4 regions of the Rhizobium sp. BK379 genome follow, and region 4 is predicted to be linked to each of the others. Evidence: predicted binding sites of a transcription regulator. Region 4 holds the regulator's gene; each other region holds the start of a gene.

Region 1 (3,111 bases), on a different contig from region 4:
TTCATCGCGACGATCTTCCCGGCCTGGCGCGCCTCCCGCCTCGACCCCGTCCAGGCCCTCCGCTACGAATAAGGCCCGAGTCAAGATCATGCACGATCCAAGGCCCAATCCAAGGAATGCCGCATTCATGAAACGCAACGTCGTTCTCAAGCTTTCGGGCGTTGAGCGCCATTACGGACAGGGCGAAACGCTGCTGACCATCCTCAAGGGTGCGGATTTCACCCTGTCGAGCGGTGAGATGGTGGCGCTGGTGGCGCCGTCAGGCACCGGCAAGTCGACGCTTTTGCATGTCGCAGGGCTGCTGGAGCATCCTGACGGCGGCGAGGTAGTGGTCAACGGCCGCCCCTGCGATGGCCTTTCCGATGACAAGCGCACCGCCATCCGCCGCGGCGAGATCGGCTTTGTTTACCAGTTCCATCACCTGCTGCCGGAATTCTCTGCACAGGAGAACATCATGATGCCGCAGCTCATCGCCGGCCTCTCATGGAAGGAAGCGAGCGAACGGGCAAAGATGCTTCTTGATTACATGCGCATCGGCCATCGCGGCGTGCATCGCCCGGGCGAGCTTTCCGGCGGTGAACAGCAGCGCGTGGCAATCGCGCGCGCCGTTGCCAATGCGCCGAGCCTGCTTCTGGCCGACGAGCCGACCGGCAATCTCGACCCGGAAACCGCCAGCTATGTCTTCGACGCTCTTGAGGCGCTGGTGCGACAGTCCGGCCTTGCCGCGCTGATCGCCACCCACAACCACGAGCTCGCCCGGCGTATGGACCGACGCGTGACGATCGCCGACGGCAAGGTCGTGGATTTCTGATTCTCAGGGGATAATGAGCCCGCCGCGATAATCGAGCTCGTAGGCCTTCTGACCATCCACGAGAATGAATTCGTGGCCGCGGAAATGTGTGCAATCGCCTTCGCTACTATCGACATAGTGTCCCAGCGCGTGATCGAGAACTATTCCGCCGAGAAAGCGGCCTTGCCTGTAGAGCTGTGACAGCGCGGCGCAGATGACGGTGCCGGCAATGGTCGAGTCGATGATTCCCGGTTCGATGATGCGCCCGAAATAGTTCATCGCCCACACCGGCTTTTCCTCCAGCCACACCACTTCCTGGCCGGCAAAGTCCGTACCGCCAAAATAGCTGTCGAGATAACGCCAGATGCCACGCTTGTAACCGATATCGTGAGCACCGATGCGATAGGACGGCTGCGACTTGGCGCCGGCGACATATGTCTGCGATTTGGCTTCGACAATGAAGCTATTGAGTTCCAGAACGTCCATAGTCCCTCTGCTCCGATGTTAACCATGTCCCGCAGAAGCGGGGGGTAAACCTGTTGACAATAGAACATACATGGAACAAATTAAAAACATAAGAGCAAAGGAGAGCCAAATGACTGACATGATCCGTGATATCGCAGCATTCACCTCCATCGCAATGTTCGTTGCCAGCTTCTCGCTGATTGTCATGGCAATGTAAGATTTCAGGGGACCGCATGGCTGCCATGCGGTCCTGAAGCGGGACTTTTTCTGGACAGAATCGCCTTCAATGCCGACAATGCGCATTCTTCATTGATGCAGTTGGAAGGGCATGTCATGGCGGATGCGGAAAAGGGTGCGATCGGCGAAACGCCGGGCTTCGTCCATCTGAGGGTGCATTCCGCCTATTCACTTCTCGAAGGCGCATTGCCTCTCAAGAAGATCCTCTACAAGGCGGCCGGCGATAATCAGCCGGCCATTGCCATCACAGATACCAACAATCTCTTCGTCGCCCTGGAGTTTTCCCAGAAGGCGATGGATGATGGGTTGCAGCCGATCATCGGCTGTCAGGTGTCGATCGACATGGAAGACGGCCTCGAAACCGAAAAGCGGGGAGGCCAGCAGGCGCTGGTCAAGCTTCCTTCCATCGTGCTTCTGTCTGCGACGGATGCGGGCTATGAACGGCTGGTCGATCTTGTCAGCCGTGCCTATCTCGGCGGCGAAGGCAGTTCGACAATACATATCCGTGCCTCATGGCTGGATGAGATCGGGACGGAAGGCCTGATAGCGCTGACGGGCGCCTCGACCGGGCCGATCGACATGCCGCTCAAGGACGGCCACGCCGCTGCGGCGGAGACACGGCTGTTGACGCTGAAGCGCATCTTCGGGGACCGGCTTTATGTCGAGCTGCAGCGGCACGGCACTTACGACAAGCGGCACGAACAGAAGATCATCGGCCTTGCCTACAAGCATGATCTTCCGCTGGTCGCGACCAATGAAGCCTTCTTCCCGACGCGCGACGATTATGACGCCCACGACGCGCTGATGGCGGTCGCCCACAATGCCATTGTTTCCGACGACAGCCGCTTCCGTCTCTCCCCGGATCACTACCTGAAGAGCCGCGCGGAGATGGAAAAGCTCTTCGCCGATCTGCCGGAAGCGCTGGAGAATACGGTCGAGATCGCTCGACGCTGCTCCTTCATTCTGAAGACCCGCAAGCCGATCCTGCCGCGCTTCACCGGCGCCACCGCCGATCCCGAAGAGGCCGAACGCGCCGAGGCGCTGGAGCTTCGCCGGCAGGCGGAAGAGGGGCTCGACATGCGCCTCGCGGAGCTTGGCATGTCGGCAGGTTACGAAGAGAAGGATTACCGCGAGCGGCTGGAATTCGAACTCAGCGTCATCGAGCGCATGAAGTTCCCCGGCTACTTCCTGATCGTTGCCGACTTCATCAAATGGGCCAAGCAGCATGACATTCCGGTCGGCCCGGGCCGTGGTTCGGGTGCAGGTTCGCTGGTCGCCTATGCGCTGACGATCACCGACGTCGATCCGCTGCGCTTCTCACTGCTCTTCGAGCGCTTCCTCAATCCGGAACGCGTTTCGATGCCGGACTTCGATATCGACTTCTGCCAGGATCGCCGTGAAGAGGTGATCCGCTACGTGCAACAGAAGTATGGTCGCGAGCAGGTGGCGCAGATCATCACCTTCGGTTCGCTGCAGGCACGCGCCGCCCTTCGCGACGTCGGCCGCGTCTTGGAAATGCCCTACGGCCAGGTCGACAAGATCTGCAAGCTCGTGCCGAACAATCCGGCAAACCCGACCCCGCTTTCCAAGGCGATCGAGGAAGAGCCGAAGCTGCAGGA
Region 2 (3,111 bases), on a different contig from region 4:
GGCGTCGACCCGCTCGATCGGCTGGGAAACCTGACGGAGAAGGGGGTCGGGAAGAATGATGAGTGGCTTGATGGTCATGGCGTTCCCATAACGCATCTTTTCACACTAGGGAATCATCCGCCGGGCAGGGATTGCGGTTTTTTGCAGCGCCTGCCCGGTTTTCGTCGAGATTATCAGGCCGCGCGGCGAGGGGCAGGGGCAGCCTGACGGCCTTCGGCACGTGCACGGAAACGCTGCAGAAGCTCGATGAGGTTCTCGACCTCATCCTTCAGCCGACGGGTTTCGGCAGACGTACGCTCCACCATGCCGGAATTCTGCTGCGTGATCGTGTCCATGTTGCGGATTGCGATGCTCACCTCATTGACGCCGGTAGCTTGATCGCGGGCGGCGGCGGCGATATCGGCGACGAAACTGTTGATGATATCGATGCGGCTGATCATGTCGCTCAGCGCTTCACCGGTGCTGCTGACAATGTTGACGCCCTCGTTCACCTGCGTCGAGCTTTCGGAGATCAGGTTCTTGATCTCCTTGGCGGCATCGGCCGTGCGCTGGGCAAGCTGACGGACTTCCTGAGCGACGACCGCGAAGCCCTTGCCTGCATCACCGGCACGCGCCGCCTCGACGCCGGCATTCAGTGCCAGCAGGTTGGTCTGGAAAGCGATCTCGTCGATGACGCCGATAATCTTGGCGATTTCGGTAGAGGACTTCTCGATACCTGCCATGGCCGAAACGGCGCTGGTGACGAGTTCGCCGGAATTCTTGGCCTTCTGCTGCGTTTCGCGCACGGCGCCAGATGCCTTTTCGGCATTGGCGGCGGTCTGGCTGACGCTGACGGAGAGCTGCTGGAGGGCGGCCGAGCTTTCCTCAACACCTGCGGCCTGCTGAGCAGTGCGCAGGGCGAGGTCATCGCCCGCCCTGGAGATCACATCGGCGCCTTCGAGAATGTGGCGGGACGTCGTGCGAACGGAGGTGAAGGAATCGCGCAGTGCGCTGACGGCCCTGTTGTAATCCTCGGCCATCCCGCGAAAATTGCCGGGCAGATCGGAAGGAAGCGTCGCTTCAAGGTCACCACGCGAAAGAGCTTCGAGGCCACGACGCAAATGCTCCAGCGCCAGTGCCTGATCGGCTTCTGCCCGGGCGCGTTCCTCTTCCAGAACACGGCGCTTCTCATCAAGCGCTTCCAGATAGACCGAAATCGAATAGTCCATATCGAGCATCGCCGCCTTGATGACGGCGGTCAGCTTTTCTGCGAGCGTCTTTCCCTGCTGGCGGGCAAAGAGCGAAGGCCACTGCTTTTCCATCAGACCACGGACGAGCTCGGACATGACAAGCGCATAGCCGCCTATATACCAGCGTGGCTCGAGGCCGATGCGGGCATGGGTGCGGCCGACGGCCGTGACGCCATTCACATAGCTCTGGTCGAAATTGCCGCCGGAGAGATTGCCCCAATGTTCCTGCTGGCGCTTCTTGGCATGACCCATGTGGGCCTTGTCTGAAAAGAAGCTCGCGACGGCCGGGGTCTTGGCGAGCTTGCCATAGAACTTGTCCAGCGCACCGCCGAGCAGCTCCGAGATTGCCGGGCGCAGCTCCCGCAGGTTCTTGCGTGCCTCATCGTCGAGCTCAATGAAGTCAAGGCGCTGCCTGAGGGCATTATCGGTCTGCTGGGAAGTCATGGGGATCTCTATCTGGCGGGGATGCGGAGGGAAATTACCGCGCCAGATTTGGCGAATATGGTTTAGCAATAGTTAAGTGTACTCGCTAATTTTTCTTCCATTCCAGTGGGGTAGCCCGACAATATGCCACAGGACAACGGGGATTGTTCACGTTTTGATCTAGATATCGGCGGTTATTTTGTTATGGTGCGGCATGACCATGACATCCGACTCACTCACCATTTCCCTGCCCGTGCTAAGCCCCGGCGTACTTGCGTTTGCTGGTGGCACGCTCGCCGTCGTCATTCTCGTGACGATTGTGTTTGCGTTGCGCAATGCCGGCATTCGCCGCGAGGAGGCGGAGGAGGCCAATCTTCGTGCTGCCGAAAGCGAAGCCCGCATGGCCGAGCTTCTGAAAATCCAGGCGGAGATGCAGGGACGCATTTCGACGATGGCCGAGGTTTTCGGTTCAAGGCAGGCAGAGCTCAACCATGCGATCAACCAGCGGCTCGATGGCATGACGCAGCGCATGAGCTCGACGCTGACCGAGCAGACGAAATCGACGCATGACAACCTGCAGAAACTACAGGAACGGCTGGCTGTCATCGATGCCGCCCAAAGCAATATCCAGACACTCGCCAAGGATGTCGTCGGGCTGCAGGCCATTCTTTCCAACAAGCAGACGCGTGGAGCCTTCGGCCAGTCGCGCATGGAGACGATCGTCGCCGACGGCCTGCCCATGGGCGCCTATGCTTTCCAGCAGACGCTTTCGAATGGCTCGCGACCGGACTGCACGATCCGGATGCCGAACGGTGCACCGCCGCTGGTGATCGACGCGAAATTTCCGCTCGAAGCCTGGAATGCGATTCGCGATGCCGGCGGGCCGGATGCGGGCAAGCTAGCCGCACAGCAGTTTCGCCGCGACATGGAAGTCCATATCAAGGATATTTCCGAGAAATATCTGATTCAGGGGGAAACACAGGATACGGCTTTCCTCTTCGTTCCCTCGGAATCGATCTTTGCCGAAATTCACGAAAATTTCGAGGCGATCGTGCAGAAGGCTCACCGCGCGCGGGTCGTCATCGTCTCACCCTCGCTCCTGATGCTGTCAATCCAGGTCATTCAGGCCGTACTGAAAGACCAGCGCATGCGGGCGCAGGCGCATGTCATCCAGGGAGAAGTCGCCCTCCTCATGGACGATCTCGGCCGACTCGACGAACGCGTACGCAAGCTGCAGGGACATTTTTCCCAGACGCAGCGCGATGTGGACCAGATCATCACCTCGGCGGACAAGCTCACCAAGCGGGGTGCGAAGATCGAAGCGCTGGAATTTGAAGCAGGCGGCGACGGCAAGCCGGCGCGCGAGAACGAGGCGCCGGCCAAATCTGTCGAAAGCCGTACTGGACTGCTCAAGCTCAGGGTAGTTGACGAGGAATGATCGCTTCGGCAGTGTCGCGGC
Region 3 (3,111 bases), on a different contig from region 4:
ACTGCCCGAAAGACGGCCAACGGGATCGCCGAGCCAACGCACGAGTCCATCCGAGCCGATCGCCAGATCGGCATTGCCCGCGGCATGCAGGCGCGCGGCGCGAGCTTCGAATTCGAGCCCAAGCGCCTTTTGCGACGCAGCCTGAACCGCCTTGGCGTCCGGCCCGTCCGTTCCACCGACAGGCGTAAAGCGGAACCCGGTCAACTGCCCCACATGATGTCCTTCAACAAAGACATCGCCATTCACACTGATTTCAGCTTCCAGCATCGCATTCTCTCTCAGGCGCTTCATGAGCACAGATGTCCTGCGATCAACAAAGCGTTTCGTCAACCTTTCATGTAACGCATCGGACAATCGATCTTCGATTTCCCGCGTCTTTTCCTGCCAGTGTGTCGGATCGGCAAGCCAGCCGGGCCGATTCGACACATAGGTCCAGGTTCTTATCTGCGCGATTCGCGCCGAAAGCGTGTCAATTTCTCCATCTGTCCGATCCGAACGGTGAACTTGTTCGGCGAGAAACTGCTCATTCACCGTGCCATAGCGCACCAGATCGGAAAAGAGGGTAGAAATAAGATCGGCATGTTGCGCAGGCGTTATGCGCCGATAGTCCGGCAAAGCGCAAGCCTCCCAGAGCTTTTCGACCCGCGCAGGCGTATTGGCGAGGTCGACGATTTCCGGATAACGCGACAAATGTTCAAGCGCCTGTTGGTCGACAGCGGGCAATGCCCGCGTCAGCCCCGGCACGCGGGGACCGGTCTCAAGGCTTGCCCGCAGGGATTGTATCGTCGAGAAATCGAGATCCTTGGTCCGCCACTGCAGAACCTTGACGTTGTCAAACTCGTGGCCCTCGATGCGCTGCACGAGCTCCTCGTCGAAGGGTGAAACCTGGCCGGTAACACCAAAGGTTCCATCACGCACATGGCGACCGGCGCGGCCGGCGATCTGGCCGAGTTCGCCTGGATTGAGATTACGGAACTGATAGCCGTCGAACTTCCGGTCCTGCGCGAAGGCCACATGATCGACATCGAGATTGAGGCCCATGCCGATCGCATCGGTCGCAACGAGATATTCGACGTCGCCCGCCTGATAAAGCGCTACCTGGGCATTGCGGGTACGCGGGCTGAGCGCTCCGAGCACGACGGCCGCACCGCCGCGCTGGCGCCGGATCAATTCCGCGATCGCATAAACTTCATCAGCCGAGAAGGCGACGATCGCCGAACGCTGCGGCAACCGAGTAATCTTCTTCTGCCCGGCATAGAAAAGATGAGAAAGCCGCGGCCGCTCCGTGACCGTAATTCCCGGCAGGAGCTGCTGCAGGATCGGCCGCATTGTGCCGGCGCCCAATAGAAGCGTCTCCTCGCGGCCGCGCAGATGCAGGATCCGGTCCGTAAAGATGTGACCGCGCTCGAGATCGCCCGCAAGCTGCACTTCGTCGATGGCGACGAAGGCAGCCTTGGTTTCCCGCGGCATCGCCTCGACTGTACAAACGGAAAAACGCGCGTTCGGCGGCGAGATCTTTTCTTCGCCGGTCACCAGCGCCACGTTCTGGGCGCCGACCTTTTCGACCACGCGCGTATAGACCTCACGCGCCAGCAATCGGAGCGGCAGGCCGATCACACCAGTGCCATGCGCCACCATGCGTTCGATTGCATAATGGGTCTTGCCGGTATTGGTCGGTCCGAGCACCGCGGTCACACCGCGCCCGCTCAGTATCATCGGCTGCGAAGTCAGGGTCATGGTCCATGCAAGTGAGGCGATAGCGCCCAGGGTCAAGTCGGAGCTTCGGATGAGGCAAAGAACACATGGACAGCCAAAGCTCCAAACGCAAGGGCGGATTTGAAATAGACTTTGGATTGAGCACAGAAGTCACAGCCCGCTAAGTCCTTGATTTAAGATTCGGAACAGCTTGAGAACGAATCGGAGACGAATCGCTGACTCCGGCTGATTCAGCTTTTGTTCACGGCTAAGTATTGATTTTGAATCGCTTTTTTACACTAGATACTGAATCTGCGGCATTACCTGAGAACTGGTAACGGCAGCTGCCGTTAACGCTTGTTGCCGAATCGTAAAAGCGCAAAGGTCAAGCCTGAAATTAACGCTTCGACCAAAGCCGGAACGAACCGGAGACGAATCGCTAAAGTCGAGGCTTTCCCTTTTCGTTCACGGCGAGATCTTGTGCGCATTTTCGCACCGATCCCAAGATACGGATTCCGGATTTGCTATGGCCACTCCGAACCGCCGGAAGCCATTAATCTTTGACATGCCAAATTTACGGAGCATTAAACCGGCCGGTGCCGACGATCCCGCAAAAGGTCATGGCCGATCAAAGCCGGAACGAATCGCTGACGAATCGGAGACATCTCCATTTTCCCGCTTTGTTCACCGCAACATATTGTATTAAAAGATATTTTTAACCATACTTAGAAAATGCCCGATGGCATTTCGCCGACTTGCTTTCCACGAAACCGGCTAAAGTCGGCTTCCGTCGCAACAGCTGATAACGCCGCCATGATATTCTGAGAGCTTAGCCGGGAACAAAATTCGCCGATGTGGGTTTCTAGTCCAGTCGAAATGAGGATGAGGCAGGACAAATACCATGCTTGGCACGATACTTCTTATTATCCTTATACTGTTATTGGTCGGCGCCTTGCCGAATTGGGGTTATAGCCGCGGATGGGGCTATGGACCTTCAGGTGGTTTGGGGTTAGTTCTCGTCATCATTATCATTCTTGTGCTGATGGGCCGAATTTAAAGGCCGATAACCTGGGGAGTTTAGACATGAAGAAGATCATCCTTAGCTGCGCTCTCATTGGCGCTCTCGCATCCTGCACCCCGACGGAGCAGGGCACGGCGATTGGCGCCGGCACGGGCGCAATCATCGGTGGCGCTGTCACCAACAGCTGGGGTGGCGCGGCAGTTGGCGCAGTCGCCGGCGGTCTGACAGGCGCGCTGATCGGCCATTCGGTCGAACGTCAGGGTTACTGCATCTATCGCGACCGTTACGGTCGCCGCTACGAAGCGCGTTGCCGCTGATCGATCCTGGCCCATCGGAAATTTTGGACGGGCGCTTCGGCGCCCGTTTTTGTTGCCGGCTATAGTCGTCAACGCGGC
Region 4 (3,111 bases):
TTTTGCCGTTTCAGCCGAACGCGCCTTCATCATGATGGCGATCATGCTGGTTGCCGTCTTCTTCGACCGGCCGTCGATCAGCCTCAGAAACGTGGCGCTGTCGGCTCTCGTGATCCTCGCGGTCTCACCATCGGAAGTGCTCGGACCGAGCTTCCAGATGTCTTTCGCCGCAACACTTGCCCTGGTCGCCGGATACGACCTCTGGAAAGGGCGGCCGATGAGGGAGAATGCCTTTGCCAAACTTCCGATCATGAAACCTTTCTTCATGGTCGGCGGCTTCTTCGGCGGCATTTTCCTGACGTCTCTCATCGGTGGGTTCTCGACGGCGCTGTTTTCGATCGAACATTTCCACCGGCTGACTGCTTACGGCTTGCCGGCAAATCTCGCGGCCATGCCGGTTATTTCCTTCATCGTCATGCCGGCCGGCATGCTGGCGATGCTGCTGATGCCTTTTGGTCTGGATGGCTGGCTATGGCCGGTGGCAGGCTTCGGGCTAGACCTGGTGATCGCCATTGCAAAGGCGGTGGCGGGGTGGGGCGGCAATATAGATGTTGCCCGCTTACCCGGCTGGTACTTTCCGGCAGCCGTCTTCGGCTTCCTGTTGCTGACCTTGCTCAGAACCCGGTTGCGGCATATCGGAACCGCGATAATCACTGTTTCAACGTTCGCTGTTGTGTTGCTTCCATCAGAAGCGGTGCCCGACGTCGCCATCTCGGAAGACGGCAGCCTGGTCGCTGTAATCGATGGAGAGGCAATGGCTTCAAACCGTGAAAAGCCGCCAGCCTTCATTTTCGAACAATGGCAGAGGGCACTTGCCATCGAAGAGCATCAGAAGCCGGTTATGCTTCAAGCAACCAAGACACCCACCATGTCAGATGGCAAAAGATTGCAGCTGTCACCCGATCAACAGAATGAAGCCAGAGAGGCAATGAGGCAGGTACTCGCCATCAGCCCTACGTCACGATTCTCTTGCCAAAAGCGCGCCTGGTGTACTGCCTTGCTGGGCAATGGAAAGAAACTGACTGTCATCGAAAATGCTGCCTATCTCGGGCCAGCCTGCGATACGGCCGATATTGTCGTAACCCCTGTCCGATTGCGCTTCGACCGTTGTCGTTCCGGCGCGCTGCTCTTTACCGGCGAGACGCTGCGCAAGACAGGTTCTGTCGAGCTTCGCTTCACAGATAGTGGAATCGATGTCGCAACCGCATTCGGCCCCTTGCAACGCCCCTGGATGCGCCACCGCGCCTATGACTGGCGCAGCGATACATTCGCAGACGCAAGCCAGTCACCGGTCAGTGATAGCGGCGAATGAGGCCGACGAGCTTTCCCTGAACCTTCACTCGATCCGGCGGAAAAATGCGGGTCTCATAGGCAGGGTTTGCAGCCTCGAGCGCAATCGATGCGCCCTTGCGGCGGAAGCGCTTGAGTGTTGCTTCCTCGTCGTCGACGAGGGCAACGACGATATCACCCGGGTTGGCGGTGCTGCCATTGCGGATGATGACGGTGTCGCCATCGAAGATGCCGGCTTCGATCATCGAGTCGCCGCGAACTTCGAGCGCATAATGTTCGCCGGAGCCGAGCATATCGGCAGGAACGGTGATGTCATGCGTATTGTTCTGGATTGCCGAGATTGGCACACCGGCGGCGATACGGCCCATGACCGGGACGGAGACCGAGTTGCCGTTATCGGTAGCAGGCGCTGGCTTTGCCGGAGCGGGCGCTGCAACGGGCTGCGGCTTGCCGAGGCTGCCTTCGATGACGCTCGGTGAAAAGCCGCGACGTGGCTGCAGGCTGGGGCTGTAGGCCTCCGGCAGTTTGATGACTTCGAGCGCACGTGCGCGGTTCGGAAGCCGGCGAATGAAGCCGCGTTCCTCAAGCGCCGTGATCAGCCGGTGAATGCCGGATTTCGAGGCCAAATCCAGAGCATCCTTCATCTCGTCGAAAGACGGAGGAACGCCTGACTCCTTCATCCTTTCGTGAATGAAAAGAAGGAGTTCCTGTTGTTTGCGCGTAAGCATGGCGTGCACCCCAGTCTTGAAACAAATCCAGAACGGACACTATATGTTCCATATGTGTTCTGCAAGTAGCTAAATTTTCGTAAAACTTCTGTCCATTCTGGTGAGAATTTTATTTTTCTCGCGCCCGGGCCTTCCCGGCCTTGTCTCGCAACACCTGCTGAAGCACATCTCCTTGTGACTGTTGGAGGGGACCTAATGAGCCAAGATACGCTTGCAATCGATCATCTCGTTTTGCCGGTTACCGATATCGACCTTGCCCGCGAAAGACTGGGCAAGGTTGGTTTCACTGTGGCGCCGGATGCCCGTCATCCTTTTGGGACCGAAAATGCCTGCGTTTTCTTTGCCGACAAAACCTATCTGGAGCCCCTGGGTGTCGCGAGCGTCGAAGAGAGCGAGGAGGCAGCACACGATGGCAATGTGTTCACCGCCCGCAATCAAGCTTTTCGCTTCCGCTGCGGCAGCGAAGGACTGTCCGCGATTGCCTTTGCGACGGCAGATGCAAAGCACGAACATGCTCGATTTGTGAAGGACAGTATGAGTGCCGGTTCTGTGCTGCAGTTCGAGCGCCCTGTTAAAATGCCGGATGGCACGGAGAATATTGCCGGCTTCCGGCTGGCCTTCGCTGGCGACTTGCGGGCACCGGATTTCTTTCTCTTCGCAGTCGAACGCGTCAATCCGCTTCCTGCCGACCGGACCGCGCTTGAGACCCATGCCAATGGTGTCACAGGCATTGCCGAGATCGCGCTCGCGGCCCCCGAGCCGACAGCCTTCGGTGAGTTCGTTCGCTCCACGGCAAAAGGCGCATCTACTGAGGTCACGAGTTTCGGGCTGGACGTGCCCACCGGAAACGCAAAGATCAGCCTGATGACCCCGGAAGGGCTGGAGGCTTATTTCGATCTTGCCACGTCGGATACCGATCGTGGTCTGCGCGGTCGGGCGATCCGCTTTGCTGTCGGCGATCTGGCCGTGACAGAAGCGCATTTGGCTGCTAACGGGGTGACCTATACACGCAAGGGCAACCGTATTCTGGTGAAGCCTGCGCCCGGCCAGGGCGTACTCTTCGCCTTTGAGGAAACATCATGAGCTCTACTAC

The links. The regulator LexA, encoded in region 4, represses DNA repair genes until DNA is damaged. The targets are predictions, from matches to a motif close to TGTTCNNNNTGTGTTCNG.
Region 1: the regulator LexA is predicted to act here: its motif matches at 1,337-1,354, upstream of FHT93_RS30260 (DUF5680 domain-containing protein).
Region 2: the regulator LexA is predicted to act here: its motif matches at 1,818-1,835, upstream of FHT93_RS12795 (DNA recombination protein RmuC).
Region 3: the regulator LexA is predicted to act here: its motif matches at 1,898-1,915, upstream of FHT93_RS23110 (helicase-related protein).

The regions. Positions count from the first base shown of each region.
Region 1 covers NZ_JACIAD010000009.1:41,474-44,584, reverse strand. Annotated here, with positions in the region: gene FHT93_RS30270 (lipoprotein-releasing ABC transporter permease subunit) at 1-72, shown strand, start outside; gene FHT93_RS30265 (ABC transporter ATP-binding protein) at 128-811, shown strand; gene FHT93_RS30260 (DUF5680 domain-containing protein) at 815-1,276, opposite strand; gene dnaE (DNA polymerase III subunit alpha) at 1,589-3,111, shown strand, end outside.
Region 2 covers NZ_JACIAD010000002.1:362,608-365,718, reverse strand. Annotated here, with positions in the region: gene def (peptide deformylase) at 1-78, opposite strand, end outside; gene FHT93_RS12800 (globin-coupled sensor protein) at 174-1,673, opposite strand; gene FHT93_RS12795 (DNA recombination protein RmuC) at 1,867-3,090, shown strand.
Region 3 covers NZ_JACIAD010000005.1:291,518-294,628, forward strand. Annotated here, with positions in the region: gene FHT93_RS23110 (helicase-related protein) at 1-1,737, opposite strand, end outside; gene FHT93_RS23115 (DUF3309 family protein) at 2,597-2,752, shown strand; gene FHT93_RS23120 (glycine zipper domain-containing protein) at 2,779-3,033, shown strand.
Region 4 covers NZ_JACIAD010000001.1:210,821-213,931, forward strand. Annotated here, with positions in the region: gene FHT93_RS01185 (ComEC/Rec2 family competence protein) at 1-1,312, shown strand, start outside; gene lexA (transcriptional repressor LexA) at 1,293-2,018, opposite strand; gene FHT93_RS01195 (VOC family protein) at 2,214-3,101, shown strand; gene kdsA (3-deoxy-8-phosphooctulonate synthase) at 3,098-3,111, shown strand, end outside.